One region of the Kitasatospora sp. LaBMicrA B282 genome, then DNA from elsewhere that is predicted to be linked to it. Evidence: riboswitches for the same ligand, from Rfam matches in the RefSeq annotation. Region 1 holds a riboswitch; the other holds the start of a gene.

Region 1 (7,017 bases):
GTCGGCGGGGCCCAGGGCCGCGCAGACCCAGACGGAGTGCGGGTCCTCGATCGCGGAGAGTCCCGAGACCAGCCCGCCGCCACCGCGTTTCACGGTCAGCGTGCCGTCGTCGGCGCTGCCGAAGGAGACCGGGCCCCGGTTGGAAGCCACCAGGACGCGGGCTGTGGTCGTGTGATCGGCCATGTTGTGAACCTTGCCGGGGTCGGCGGGTGGCAAACCAGGGCATTGGTCACACCCGACCGGCTCCCGAGAAGGTTCCTAGGGCATGCCGGGGCTAGCGCCCCCGGTACTCCGGCAGCTCGACCACCGGCGGCCGCTCCAGTGCGGTCACCTCGTGGCTGTGCGCGGTGAACTCGCGGGTCTCGGCGTCCCGGCTGAACTGGGTGAGCACCGGGCGGGCCAGATCCTCGGCGGCCTTCAGCCGGTGGGTGCGGTCCAGCCGCTCCAGGGCGGTGCGGTAGATGGTGGCGGCCATCCGGCCCAGCGCCTGGCCGTCCTGGTGGCGGTGGTGCCGCACCCCGGTGTCCACCTGGGCCAGCGCGTCCAGGCCGACCAGTTCCAGCGCGTCCACCAGCAGGCCGAGCTCGACCCCGTAGCCGGTGGGGAAGTGCAGCCGCTCCAGCAGCGAGCGGCGGGCCGCGTACTCGCCGCCGAGCGGCTGGACGAAGCCGGCCAGTCTGGGCCAGTGCAGGTTGAGCAGCGGTCGGGCGACCAGTTCGGTGACCCGGCCGCCGCCGGTGGGCAGCACCGCGGCCTCCCCCGCGGCGGAGCCGCCGGTCGACACTTCCAGCGGGCGGTCGTACATCGCCTTGACCAGCTGCAGCCCGGGGTCGGTGAGCAGCGGGCCGACGATGCCGGAGACCAGCGCGGGGTCGAACTCGCGCAGGTCGGCGTCGACGAAGCAGACGATCGAGCCGCTGGTGACCAGCAGCGAGCGCCAGAGCACCTCGCCCTTGCCGGGCACCGCGGGCAGCCGCGGCAGGATCGCGTCCCGGTGCACCACCCGGGCGCCGGCCGCGGCCGCCGCCTCGGCGGTCCGGTCGGTGGAGCCGGAGTCGACCACCACCAGCTCGTCCACCAGCGGGACCCGCTCGACCAGCTCGCGCCGGATCACCTCGACGATCTCGCCCACGGTGGACTCCTCGTCCAGGGCGGGCAGCACCACGCTGACCGTGCCGGCCGGCCCGGCCGCCTCCTTGGCGGCCAGCAGGCTCGCGATCGGTCGGTCGGTCGCCCGCCAGGACCGGCGGCGCAGCCAGTCGGCGACCTCCGGAAGCGGCGCGGGGCTCTGCTCGGCAGGCAAATCTCGCTCCTCGTTCATCTCGTCTCGGGTGCTGGACGGTCCGGGTCGGCCGGACGGCCTTCGGATACAGTCTTCGTACTGCGGTGAGACCTTCGCACGCCGGGGTCGGTCGCTGAGCAAGACCAGCACACCGCAGGACACAACTTCACAGAGCTCATCCAGAGGGACTGAGGGAACGGCCCGTTGACGTCCCGGCAACCTTCCCGTCCGGCCATCGCAGGCGCCGGCGGGACAGGTGCCAATTCCGGCCTGTGGCGCGACCGCGTCATGGGGAAGATGAGGAGAGAGGCCTCCGCCACCATGGCTACCGCTACCCCTGCACCCGCCGCCGCGAGCACCGCCGGCGCCCCCGCCGTCGATCTGGGCCCCGCGACCGCGCTGTCCTGTCGCGAGTGCGGCACCCGTTTCCCGCTCGGTCCCAGCTTCGCCTGCCTGGAGTGCTTCGGCCCGCTGGAGATCGCCTACGACTTCGCCGGCTACGACCCGGCCGAGCTGCGCCGCCGGATCGAGGCCGGTCCCAGCTCGATCTGGCGCTACGCGCCGCTGCTGCCGGTGCCGGCGGACGTGGCCGGCAAGCCGAACCTGAACCCGGGCTGGACCCCGCTGGTGAAGGCCGACAACCTGGGCCGCGAGCTCGGTTTCACCGCGCAGCTGCACGTGAAGGACGACTCCGGCAACCCCACCCACTCCTTCAAGGACCGGGTGGTGGCCTGCGCCATCGAGGCGGCCCGGGCCTTCGACTTCACCACCCTGTCCTGCTCCTCGACCGGCAACCTGGCCGGTGCGGTGGGCGCCGCCGCCGCCCGCGCCGGGTTCAAGTCGTGCGTCTTCATCCCGCACGACCTGGAGCAGGGCAAGGTCGTCATGGCCGGGGTCTACGGCGGCGAGCTGGTCGGCATCGAGGGCAACTACGACGACGTGAACCGGTTCTGCTCGGAGCTGATCGGCGACCCGGCCGGTGAGGGCTGGGGCTTCGTCAACGTCAACCTGCGGCCCTACTACGGCGAGGGTTCCAAGACCCTGGCGTACGAGATCTGCGAGCAGCTCGGTTGGCGGCTGCCGGAGCAGCTGGTGATCCCGATCGCCTCCGGCTCCCAGCTGACCAAGATCGACAAGGGGCTGCAGGAGCTGATCAAGCTCGGGCTGGTCGAGGACCGGCCGTACCGGATCTTCGGCGCCCAGGCGACCGGCTGCTCGCCGGTGGCCGAGGCCTTCAAGGCCGGCCGCGAGGTGATCCGCCCGGTCAAGCCGGACACCATCGCCAAGTCGCTGGCGATCGGCAACCCGGCCGACGGGCCGTACGTGCTGGACATCGCCCGGCGCACCGGCGGCGCGGTGGAGGACGTGACCGACGCCGAGGTGGTGGCGGCGATCCGGCTGCTCGCCCGGACCGAGGGGATCTTCGCCGAGACCGCCGGTGGCGTGACCATCGGCGTGCTCAAGAAGTTGGTCGAGAACGGCGTGCTGGACCCGACCAAGGAGACCGTGGCGATCAACACCGGGGACGGCCTGAAGACCCTGGACGCGGTGGCCGGCGCCGGTCTGACCGCCACCATCCGGCCGACCCTGGAGTCCTTCCGCGCCGCGGGCCTGGCCTCCTGACCCACCCCGTTCCACCCGGGGGGTCCTGTCCGCCCCCATCCCCTCAGCTCGGTACAGCAAGGAGACACCCCATGAGCGCGAGCGTCCGTATCCCGACCATCCTCCGCACCTACACCGACGGCTCCGCCGAGGTGACCGCCGAGGGCGCCACCCTGCAGGAGGTCATCGCGGACCTGGACCGCAACCACCCCGGGATCGCCCAGCGGATCCTGGACGAGACCGGCAAGCTGCGCCGCTTCGTCAACGTCTACGTCAACGACGACGACGTGCGGTTCGCCGAGGGCCTGGCCACCGAGATCAAGGACGGCGCCGGCATCTCGATCATCCCCGCGGTGGCCGGCGGCTGCTGACCGTCCGTCAGTGCGGCCGCGCGCCCGCTCGTGGGCCGCTGCCGCCCGGCTCGGGCGGGCCTCGGCCGCGCCCCGGTACCGCCCCGTGGGCGTCGTGCCGCACCGACCGGAGACCGGTCGGGCGGTGCGGCGCCCACGGGCGTGTCCGCGGGCGTCCCCGGCAGGGCATAGGCTGTCCCCGTCCCGCTTCGCTTGCAGGTGCGGCGCCGGGTGTGCACCGGCCTGCCCGGTCCGGCCGGTGAGACGCGATGTGCCGATGTATCACCTGAATCATGTCGGCGACGCGTCAGAATTATTTGGACTATTTGTTAGTTTCGTCCGCTATGTCCCGGGCGAATTGGCGAGTTGTGTCGCATTCCTCCCTCGCTATCCCTTCACGGGTCGATCGAATTGCCGTCCAGTGGGCCTGTTGCTCAGGGCGCCGATGCGGATACATTCAGCCGCGGTCGTTGCATTCGCCTGCTCCGTCGGCGCCAACTGGCGCCCGGGGGTGGGACGCTGCGGCATGCAAGGAGCGCGCCCAGGGGGGTTTCCTCGGGCCGGTCCGCCAGACCCGTGCCCGTGACCTGCGGGTGCGTGAAGGGCCAGCACAGCACTAGGGGAGTTCGGAATGGCTCAGGGCACCGTCAAGTGGTTCAACGCGGAGAAGGGCTACGGCTTCATCGCGGTCGACGGTGGTGCGGACGTGTTCGTCCACTACAGCGCGATCCAGATGGACGGCTACCGCACCCTCGAGGAGGGCCAGCGGGTCGAGTTCGAGATCTCCCAGGGGCAGAAGGGCCCGCAGGCGGACATGGTCCGCGCTGCGAGCTGACCTTTCCGAACCTCGGAGCCTCGGCTCTCACCGGCTGATGGTTCTACGGCAGGCCCGTGCCCGCACCCCGACCTCGGGGAGCGGGTGCGGGCCTGCCGCGCGTTCACCGCCGGGTGGCCGCTGCCCCGAGGAGCTTGCACTCGCCATGCCGGAGTGCTAATCATTGGCGTTAGCACTCACAGCGTGAGAGTGACAAACGGACCGGGTCGGTGAGGCCCCCGGGAGCGGTAGGGGACAGGACCCCCGCACACCAGGGCCGTCCGTCGCGGGCACCTCTGGTCCAAGAGCAGTCGACCGTGTCCTGGAGGACCACTTCCGATGGCCAAGATCATCGCGTTTGACGAGGAAGCTCGCCGCGGCCTTGAGCGTGGTATGAACCAGCTTGCCGACGCCGTGAAGGTGACGCTGGGTCCCAAGGGCCGCAACGTCGTGCTGGAGAAGAAGTGGGGCGCCCCCACCATCACCAACGACGGTGTCTCCATCGCCAAGGAGATCGAGCTCGAGGACCCGTACGAGAAGATCGGCGCCGAGCTCGTCAAGGAGGTCGCCAAGAAGACGGACGACGTCGCGGGTGACGGCACCACCACCGCCACCGTGCTCGCCCAGGCCCTGGTTCGCGAGGGTCTGCGCAACGTCGCCGCCGGCGCCAACCCGATGGCCCTGAAGCGCGGCATCGAGAAGGCCGTCGCCGCCGTCTCGGACCAGCTGCTGGCCCAGGCCAAGGACGTGGAGACCAAGGAGCAGATCGCCTCCACCGCCTCCATCTCCGCCGCCGACACCCAGATCGGCGAGCTGATCGCCGAGGCCATGGACAAGGTCGGCAAGGAAGGCGTCATCACCGTCGAGGAGAGCAACACCTTCGGCCTGGAGCTCGAGCTCACCGAGGGCATGCGCTTCGACAAGGGCTACATCTCCGCCTACTTCGCCACCGACCTGGAGCGGATGGAGGCGTCCTTCGAGGACCCGTACATCCTGATCGCCAACTCCAAGATCGGCTCGGTCAAGGACCTGCTCCCGCTGCTGGAGAAGGTCATGCAGAGCGGCAAGCCGCTCGTCATCATCGCCGAGGACGTCGAGGGCGAGGCCCTGTCGACCCTGGTCGTGAACAAGATCCGTGGCACCTTCAAGTCCGTCGCCGTCAAGGCCCCGGGCTTCGGTGACCGCCGCAAGGCCATGCTCGGCGACATCGCCATCCTCACCGGTGGCACCGTGATCTCCGAGGAGGTCGGCCTCAAGCTCGAGAACGCCGGTCTCGACCTGCTGGGCACCGCCCGCAAGGTGGTCATCACCAAGGACGAGACCACCATCGTCGACGGTGGCGGCGACAGCGAGCAGGTCGCCGGTCGGGTCAACCAGATCCGCGCCGAGATCGAGAACAGCGACTCGGACTACGACCGCGAGAAGCTCCAGGAGCGCCTCGCCAAGCTGGCCGGCGGCGTGGCCGTCATCAAGGCCGGCGCGGCCACCGAGGTCGAGCTGAAGGAGCGCAAGCACCGCATCGAGGACGCCGTGCGCAACGCCAAGGCGGCCGTCGAGGAGGGCATCGTCGCCGGCGGTGGCGTGGCCCTGCTGCAGGCCGGTGTCGCGTTCGACAAGCTGGAGCTCGAGGGCGACGAGGCCACCGGCGCCAACATCGTCAAGGTCGCGCTCGAGGCCCCGATCAAGCAGATCGCCACCAACGCCGGCCTCGAGGGCGGCGTCGTGGTGGAGAAGGTCCGCAACCTGCCCGCCGGCCACGGCCTGAACGCCGCGACCAACGAGTACGTGGACCTGATCGCCTCGGGCATCATCGACCCGGCCAAGGTCACCCGTTCCGCGCTGCAGAACGCCGCCTCCATCGCGGCGCTCTTCCTCACCACCGAGGCCGTCATCGCCGACAAGCCGGAGAAGGCCGCCGCGGCCGCCGGCGGCGGCATGCCGGGCGGTGACATGGACTTCTGATCCTGCTTCAGGATCGGTCGTTCGATCGGATCGCGAGGGCGGTCTCCCCGACGGGGAGGCCGCCCTCGCGGCGTCCGCGGGATGCGGCGTCCGCAGGGCAAGGCGGCTGCAGGGCACGGCGTCCGCGGGGCACGGCGTCTGCGGCCGGGCCGGCTGCGGGACAATGGGCGCATGGCCGACCACCCTGACATCGAAGCCGCCCTGCACCGGGCCCGGGCCCTGATCCTCGCCGACCTGTCCGCCCGGGACGTGGCGGACGCCGCCGTGGTCTCCCTGGTGGAGGACGCGGTGACGCACCGCCGGTGGTGGCTCACCCAGTGGCCGGACGGGGTGGAGTTCGTGCTCGGCCTGGTCGCCCAGGACGTGCAGGACGCGCTGCTGGAGGGCTGGGGCCGGTGGCCGCTCTGCTCGTCCTGCGCCGCCGACGGGGACCCGCACGCGCTGAGCGTGGAGCCCGAGTTGGGGCCCGACCCGCACTGGGTGTGCGGGAAGGAGGGCGTGGTGGTGGCGGCCGTCGGGTCGCTCTGACCGCTGCGCGCGGGGGTCAGGCCGTCAGCTCGGCCAGCTCCGCGGCCAGGTTGGCACGGGCCGGGCCGTCGTACCGCTCGTGCGCCCGCGGGGTGCGGAAGAGCGCGGGCAGCGCGAGCAGCTCGGCCAGGATCCGGGCCCGCTCCCGGCGGAAGACCGGCTCGGGCACGAAGGCGTACTCGGCGCGCACCGCCGCCGCGTAGGCCGCGTACGCCGCGGGGGAGCGGCCGAGCACCGCCAGGTCGGCGTCGCAGAGCACCTCGCCGTTCCGGTCGCCCGGCTGCGGGTGGTGGCCGACGGTCAGCCGCACCAGCCGCACCACCTCCGCGGTCAGCGCCGCCGGCAGCCCGGCCTGGCCGAGCGCCCGGGCGGCCAGCTCCGCGCTGCGCTCCTCGTTCTCGGAACGGTCCGGCCGGTAGACGGCGTCGTGGAACCAGGCGGCCAGCCGCACCGCGTCCGGGTGCTCGGCGTGCCAGGCG
Region 2 (7,017 bases), on a different contig from region 1:
CCGCCGGGGTGACCCGGGTTCCGCCGTGCGGGTGACGCCGGTCGGCGCCGGATCCGGACGTGATCGTGCCAGTCGCCCTCCGGCCGCGGAGATCGGGAGTAGCATCCGGAGGTGCTGGACGTGGTCTGGATCACATGGGAGCAGGTCGATGGCGACGCACATGAGTGACGAGACGCTCACCGTTCTCGTCTACAGCGATGACCGCAACACCCGGGCGCAGGTCACCTCGGCGCTCGGCAGCCGTCCGGCCGCCGACCTCCCGGAGGTCGAGTACCGGGAGTGCGCCACGGTGCCCGCCGTGCTCCGGGCGCTGGAGAAGGGCGGGATCGACCTCTGCGTCTTCGACGGCGAGGCGGTGCCCGCCGGCGGGCTCGGCCTGGCCCGCCAGGTGAAGGACGAGATCTACGGCTGCCCGCCGGTGCTGGTGCTGATCGGCCGCCCGCAGGACAGCTGGCTGGCCGCCTGGAGCCGGGCCGACGCCGCGATCTCGCAGCCGGTGGACCCGGTCGCGCTGGCCGGCGCGGTGGCCACCCTGCTGAAGGGCCGGCTCGAAGCGCGCAGTCTGGCGCGCTGATCCCGGACGCCCGTCCGTCCGGTGGCGGGCGGGCGTCTCACCAGGAGAGAAGGGCCGCCGCGGAACCCGCGGTGGCCCCGCCCCGCTCGCTAGGCTGGCTGGACCCCTTAGTACGGAGCCGGCACCCGGGAGCGGATGCCGACGGGAGAGAGAGTCGGCCATGGTGAATGTGAACCCTGCGAACGGCGGTCCGGACCCCGCGCAGGTGGTCCGCACCTGGCCGGACCTGCTGAGCGAGCTGCTGGAGCGGCGCGACCTCGACCGGGCGGACACCGCCTGGGCGATGGACCGGATCATGACCGGCGAGGCCAGCCCGGCCCAGGTGGCCGGCTTCATGGTGGCGCTGCGGGCCAAGGGCGAGACGGTGGCGGAGATCGCCGGGCTGGTCGAGGCGATGTACGCGCACGCCACCCCCCTGCACATCCCCGGCCCCGCGGTGGACATCGTCGGCACCGGCGGCGACCGGGCCAAGACGGTCAACATCTCCACCATGTCGGCGATCGTCGCGGCGGCGGCCGGTGCCAAGGTGGTCAAGCACGGCAACCGCTCGGCCTCCTCGGCCAGCGGCTCCTCCGACGTCCTGGAGCGGCTCGGGATCCGGCTGGACCTCGGCGCCCGGCAGGTCGCCGAGGTGGCCGAGGAGGTCGGCCTGACCTTCTGCTTCGCCGCCAAGTTCCACCCCGCGATGCGGCACGCCGCACAGGCCCGGCGCGACCTCGCGGTGCCGACCGCCTTCAACATCCTGGGGCCGCTGACCAACCCGGCCCACGTCACCGCCCACGCGGTGGGCTGCTTCGACGCGCGGCTGGCCGCGCTGATCGCCGGGGTGCTGGCCGAGCGGGGCTCCACCGCGCTGGTCTTCCGGGGTGACGACGGCCTGGACGAGTTGACGGTCTGCACCACCTCGCGGGTCTGGGTGGTGAGCGGCGGGCGGGTGACCGAGACCGTGCTCGACCCGCGCGAGCTCGGCATCGAGCTGGTCGGCATCGAGGCCCTGCGCGGCGGGGACCCCGAGCACAACGCGGACGTGGCCCGGCGGATCCTGGCCGGCGAGCGCGGGCCGGTGCGGGACGCGGTGGTGCTGAACTCCGCCGCGGCACTGGTCGCGCTGGACCTCACCGGGGCGCCGCTGGTCGAGCAGCTGGCCGCCGCGATGCGCCGCACCGCCGCCGCGATCGACTCCGGCGCGGCTCAGCAGATCCTCAAGCGCTGGGCGGCGGCGACCGCACGCTGACTCGACGTCAACTCGAGTGCCGGCTGGGAGGGTAGCGGTCGACAGCGGTCGGTCCGCGAGTCGTTCGTCCGGATGGCGGACGGTGGTTTGACCGTAGTTCGGGTGCTGATCTACAGTCTGCGCCAGGTCATGAGTGACAGCGCGACAAGCCCCAGCTTGCTGTCCGGCAACCCTCCGTCCGTGGCGGGGTGCCCTGGGTGAAGACCAGGCCAGGCGGCGACAGGTCCGTCCGGCAAGCGCGGACCGCCGGCACACTCGTACTCCCGGGGTCCTTGACTCCGAAGGAGTGCGTTGTCATGTCCGTCGCCATCAACGCCACTGCCAGCGCCACCGCCCCCTGTGCTGCCCTCGCCGCCCCCCTCGCGGTCCTCGGCACCGACGTCGAGGTCCCGCTGGTCTCCGGCGAGAAGGTCCGCTACGCCGCGCTGGACTACGCCGCCAGCGCCCCGGCGCTGCAGCGGGTCTGGGACGAGGTGGCCGCCTACGCCCCCTACTACGGCAGCGTGCACCGCGGGGCCGGCTACCTCTCCCAGCTCTCCACCGACCTGTTCGAGCAGAGCCGCCGCACGGTGGCCGACTTCCTCGACCTGCGCGAGGGCGACCAGGTGGTCTTCACCCGGGCCACCACCGACTCGCTCAACCTGCTGGCCGGCGCGCTGCCGGCGGGCACCCGGGTCTTCGCCTTCGAGACCGAGCACCACGCCTCGCTGCTGCCCTGGGCCCAGGCCGGCCTGCCGGTCGAGTACCTGCGGGCACCGCGCTCGCCGCAGGCGGCGGTGGCCGCGCTGGACGAGGCGCTGACCCGCCACCCCGAGGGCCCGCGGCTGCTCTGCGTCACCGGCGCCTCCAACGTGACCGGCGAGCTGTGGCCGGTGGCCGAGCTGACCGAGGTCGCGCACCGGCACGGCGCCCGCGTCGTGCTGGACGCCGCGCAGCTGGCGCCGCACCACCGGGTCTCGGTCCGCGAGCTGGACGTGGACTGGGTCGCCTTCTCCGGCCACAAGCTCTACGCGCCGTTCGGCGCCGGGGTGCTGGCCGGGCGGGCCGACTGGCTGGACGCCGCCGAGCCCTACCTGGCCGGCGGCGGCGCCTCGCGCACCGTGGCCCGGCAGGCGGACGGCTCGGTGGCCGTCGAGTGGCACCAGGGGCCGGCCCGGCACGAGGCGGGTTCGCCCAACGTGATCGGCGCCTACGCGATCGCCGCCGCCTGCCGGGCGCTGAGCGAGGCCGGCTTCGAGGAGCTGCAAGCGCGCGAGCAGGCGCTGATCGAGCGGCTCACGGCGGGGCTGGCCGCGATCCCCGAGGTGCGGGTGCTCAACCTGTTCGGGCCGGCGACCGTCCGGGTCGGGGTGCTCTCCTTCGTGGTGCAGGGCTGGAACAGCTCGCACTTCTCCGCGGCGCTCTCGGCGGAGTACGGGATCGGGGTGCGGGACGGGCTGTTCTGCGCGCACCCGCTGGTGCGGACGCTGCTGGGCGGCGAGGAGGCGGCACCGTCCGAGTGCGGGGCGCCGGAGCCGTCGCTGCCGGGGGAGCGGAGCCTGAACGCGATCCGGGTCAGCTTCGGCGCCGGGACGCCGGAGGAGCACGTCGACCGGTTCCTGGCCGCGGTGCGCGAGCTGGTGACCGACGGCGCGCGCTGGAACTACCGCAACGAGGGCGGGCGCTGCGTCGCCGACACCCGGCGCTGACCCGGGGCCCGGGCGGGTCGGCCGGGGTCGGGGTCCGGGTCGGCCGGGGTCGCGGGTCGGGGTCGGTCCGGGTGGGTCGGTCAGCCCTCCAGGCCGATCGCGAAGGCCGCCTCCAGGTCGTGCTGCGAGTAGGTGCGGAAGGCGATCTGGGTCTCGGTGTGGGCGACCCCGGGGACCTTGTTGAGGCGGCCGGGGATCACCTCGGCCAGGTCGTCGTGGCGGCGCACCCGGACCATGGCGACCAGGTCGTAGCCACCGGTCACCGAGTAGACCTCGCTGACGCCCTCGATCGCGGCGATGGCCTCGGCGATCTCGGGGATCCGGTCGACGCTGGTCTTGATGAGGACGATGGCGGTGATCACGTGGAGGCTCCCGGGTAGGTCGTGGGGCCAGCGTAGCCGGGCCGCCGGGCCGCCACCCACAGGGCCAGGAAGCCGAAGCTGAATCCGATCACGTGCGCCAGGTAGGCGACCCCGCTGCCGGCCTGGCGCACCGACCACCACTGCAGCGCGAACCAGAGCCCGAGCACCAGCCAGGCCGGCAGCCGCAGCGGCAGGAAGAAGAGGAACGGGACCAGGGTGGTCACCCGGGCCCGCGGGTAGAGCCGCAGGTAGCCGCCGAGCACCCCGGCGATCGCCCCCGAGGCGCCGACCAGCGGGCGCAGCGCGTCCGGACCGGTGCCGCCGCCGGCCGCCGCGTAGCCGTAGGCGGCCAGTACGCCGGCGCACAGGTAGAAGAGGAGGAAGCGCACCCGGCCCAGCCGCTCCTCGACCCCGGCGCCGAAGACGAAGAGGAAGAGCATGTTGCCCAGCAGGTGCAGCCAGCCGCCGTGCACGAAGAGCGAGGTGAGCGCGGAGAGCGCGGGCACCTTGTGCGGGGTGGCGAGCAGCGGGCAGCCGCGCACCGGGGGAGCGAGCCCGGCCAGCTGAACCTGGGTCAACGGGCGGTTGCCCAGCAGCTCCGCCGGCACCGCGCCCCACTGCTGCTGGTAGTGCTGGGCGGCGCAGGCGCGGGCGGCGGGGGTCGCGCCGTAGTGCGGGGCGATGCCGCTCGGGCCGGCCAGGAAGACCAGGCAGTTGAGCGCGATCAGGAGGTAGGTGACGAGCGGGGTCACCGCGTCGTCGCGCCGGTCTGGCATGAGCGGATCCATTCCGCGTCGCCAGGCCCGCGACACCGCCGTGTACGGCGAGCGGGTGAGGCCGGGTTTCACGGCCTCGGCCCGCTCGATGGCGAGCGGACGTTCGAGAGGACGGGAGTGCTGGTGGGAACCGGTATCCGGTGCCCGCCGTCACAGCGTCAGGCCCTAGGCTGGAGGCCTGGCCGGCACATCGGACCGGACCAGACCCGAGCCGAGAGGACCCCGCTGATGCCCGTCCCCGCGCCCACCCCCGAGACTCGCTGGCGCTGCACCCTCTGCGGGAACCTGACCCGGTTCGACGTGACCCGTTCCTCCCGGGTGGTCGAGTACCTGCACCTGGACCTGGCCGGCGAGGCCAAGGTGGAGGAGACCGAGGTGCTCACCGAGACCCTCGAGTCGATCCGCTGCCGCTGGTGCAACGCGGTCGACCAGGTCGAGCTGGTGACCCGGCCGGGCGCCGAGGAGCAGGTGACCGGCGAGCCGGTGGCCGACGCCGGCTGAGCCGGCCCGCCAGGGCAGCTGAAAAATTCTCGCCGCGCACGCGACAATTGCACCGGGCGGTGGGACCCGGCCCCCGGCGTGCGCCGGAGCGGCCCGGGACCGGGCAGACAACAGAGACAGGGCAGATCGGCGCGGAGTGGCGCGGATCGGGATCGGAGCCGAGGACGCGATGGACGCAGCCAGGGAGGCCGCCGAGCCGCAGGGGCCGGAGCCCGCTGCGGACCCGACCGCGCCGGCCGACCTCGCGGCCGTGGCGCAGCCGGGCACGACCGGGCAGCCGGCGGGCGAGCAGCCGGGCGTCGAGCCGGTCTCGCCCGACGAGCCGGCGGTCGAGCCGACCCCGGCCGGTGCCGGTGCTGACCAGCCCGCCGCCGGTGCCGACCGGCCCGAGCCTGGCGTCGACCAGCCCGAGCCCGAGCGGCTGGACCGCCCGCTGCCCGAGGGCGTGCGCCGGCGCGTGGTGGGCCTGGCCGCCGACGCGCTCGGCGGTCTGCCGGTCTCCGAACTGCCCGCCTCGCTGCGCCCGTACGCCAAGTTCACCCCGGCCCGCCGGGCCAAGTACGCCGGCACCGCACTGGCCGCCGCGCTGGAGTCCGAGCCGGTCTTCCGGCTGCGGATAGCGGACCGGCTGCGGCTGGGCCAGCCGGACCTGGTCAAGGCCCTGGAGTCCGGCCAGGTCCCGGGCGCGGCCGAGCCGATGGACGTGGCCGCCGCCGCCTACCTGCTGCGCAGCCGGGGCTGGACCCGGCTGGTCGCCGAGGTCGGCGAGCAGGCCGAGCGGGCCGACGTGGAGGACGCCGCCGCCGAGTCGGCCCGGCTGGTGGAGAAGCTCCAGGAGGAGCTGACCGCCACCCGCGCCGCGGCCCGCGCCGATCTGGACCGCCAGCGCAGCGACGGTGAGAGCACCCGCCGCGAGCTGGAGGCGCTGCGCAAGAAGCTGCGCGGCCTGGAGAGCGACACCCGCCGGGCGCAGGCCGAGGCCCGCAAGCTGCAGGCCGAGCTGGGCGCCGCCGCGGCCGCCGCCACCGCCGAGCGCGGCGCGGCGGAGAGCGAGAACCGCCGGCTGCGGCACCGGGTGGCCGAGCTGGAGGCCGCACTGGAGACCGGGCGCCGCTCGGCGCGCGAGGGGCGCAGTGTGGAGGACATGCGGCTGCGCCTGCTGCTGGACACCGTGCTGCAGTCCGCCCAGGGCCTGCAGCGCGAGCTGGCCCTGCCGGTCACCCAGCTGCACCCGGCCGACCTGGTGGACGCGGTGGTGCCGGGCGCGGCCTCGCCGCACGACGTGGCCCGCCGGGGGCTGGCCGAGGACGACCCGGCCCTGCTCGACCAGCTGCTGGCGATCCCGCAGGTCCACCTGGTGGTGGACGGCTACAACGTGACCAAGACCGGCTACCCGACGCTGCCGCTGGAGAAGCAGCGGCTGCGGCTGCTGGGCGGCCTGGCGATGCTCGCCCAGCGCACCCAGGCCGAGGTGACCTGCGTCTTCGACGGCCAGGACCTGGACGTGCCGGTGATCATGGCACCGCCGCGCGGGGTGCGGGTGCGGTTCAGCAAGACCGGCCAGACCGCGGACGAGCTGATCCGGCAGCTGGTGCGGGCCGAGCCGCAGGGGCGCCCGGTGGTGGTCGTCTCGGCCGACCGCGAGGTGGCCGACGGCGTGCGCAAGGCCGGCGCGCGCCCGGTCTCCTCGGTGCTGCTGCTGAACCGGCTGGCTCGCAGCTGAACAGCCCTCACCGGGTGAAGACCTGGTGAAATCCCGTACGCCGCAGGTGGTTCGTCGCGGCGAGGGAGTGGCGCAGGGAAGTGATGTTCACTAGGGTCTGGCGTCAAACCTATTTTTCCGGTCACTCATCCGATCGGGTGAGACCGGCAGAAGAAGGAG

What was found. A riboswitch is a leader RNA that binds a small molecule or an ion and turns the genes downstream of it on or off. The one in region 1 is predicted to bind S-adenosylmethionine.
Region 2: linked by a shared signal. The riboswitch ahead of ACQRUO_RS30060 (aminotransferase class V-fold PLP-dependent enzyme) and the one ahead of thrC (threonine synthase) in region 1 are both predicted to bind S-adenosylmethionine.

What each region holds. Positions count from the first base shown of each region.
Region 1 is NZ_JBNQTI010000152.1:5,624-12,640, forward strand. Features, by position in the region: gene ACQRUO_RS30775 (alpha,alpha-trehalose-phosphate synthase (UDP-forming)) at 1-183, opposite strand, end outside; gene ACQRUO_RS30780 (glucosyl-3-phosphoglycerate synthase) at 275-1,303, opposite strand; SAM riboswitch class I at 1,455-1,586, shown strand; gene thrC (threonine synthase) at 1,604-2,905, shown strand; gene ACQRUO_RS30790 (ubiquitin-like small modifier protein 1) at 2,977-3,255, shown strand; gene ACQRUO_RS30795 (cold-shock protein) at 3,866-4,069, shown strand; gene groL (chaperonin GroEL) at 4,388-6,010, shown strand; gene ACQRUO_RS30805 (hypothetical protein) at 6,182-6,538, shown strand; gene ACQRUO_RS30810 (HD domain-containing protein) at 6,555-7,017, opposite strand, start outside.
Region 2 is NZ_JBNQTI010000144.1:13,483-20,499, forward strand. Features, by position in the region: gene ACQRUO_RS30050 (hypothetical protein) at 149-574, shown strand; gene trpD (anthranilate phosphoribosyltransferase) at 735-1,808, shown strand; SAM riboswitch class IV at 1,934-2,053, shown strand; gene ACQRUO_RS30060 (aminotransferase class V-fold PLP-dependent enzyme) at 2,105-3,496, shown strand; gene ACQRUO_RS30065 (Lrp/AsnC ligand binding domain-containing protein) at 3,577-3,858, opposite strand; gene ACQRUO_RS30070 (rhomboid family intramembrane serine protease) at 3,855-4,634, opposite strand; gene ACQRUO_RS30075 (hypothetical protein) at 4,863-5,135, shown strand; gene ACQRUO_RS30080 (NYN domain-containing protein) at 5,305-6,858, shown strand.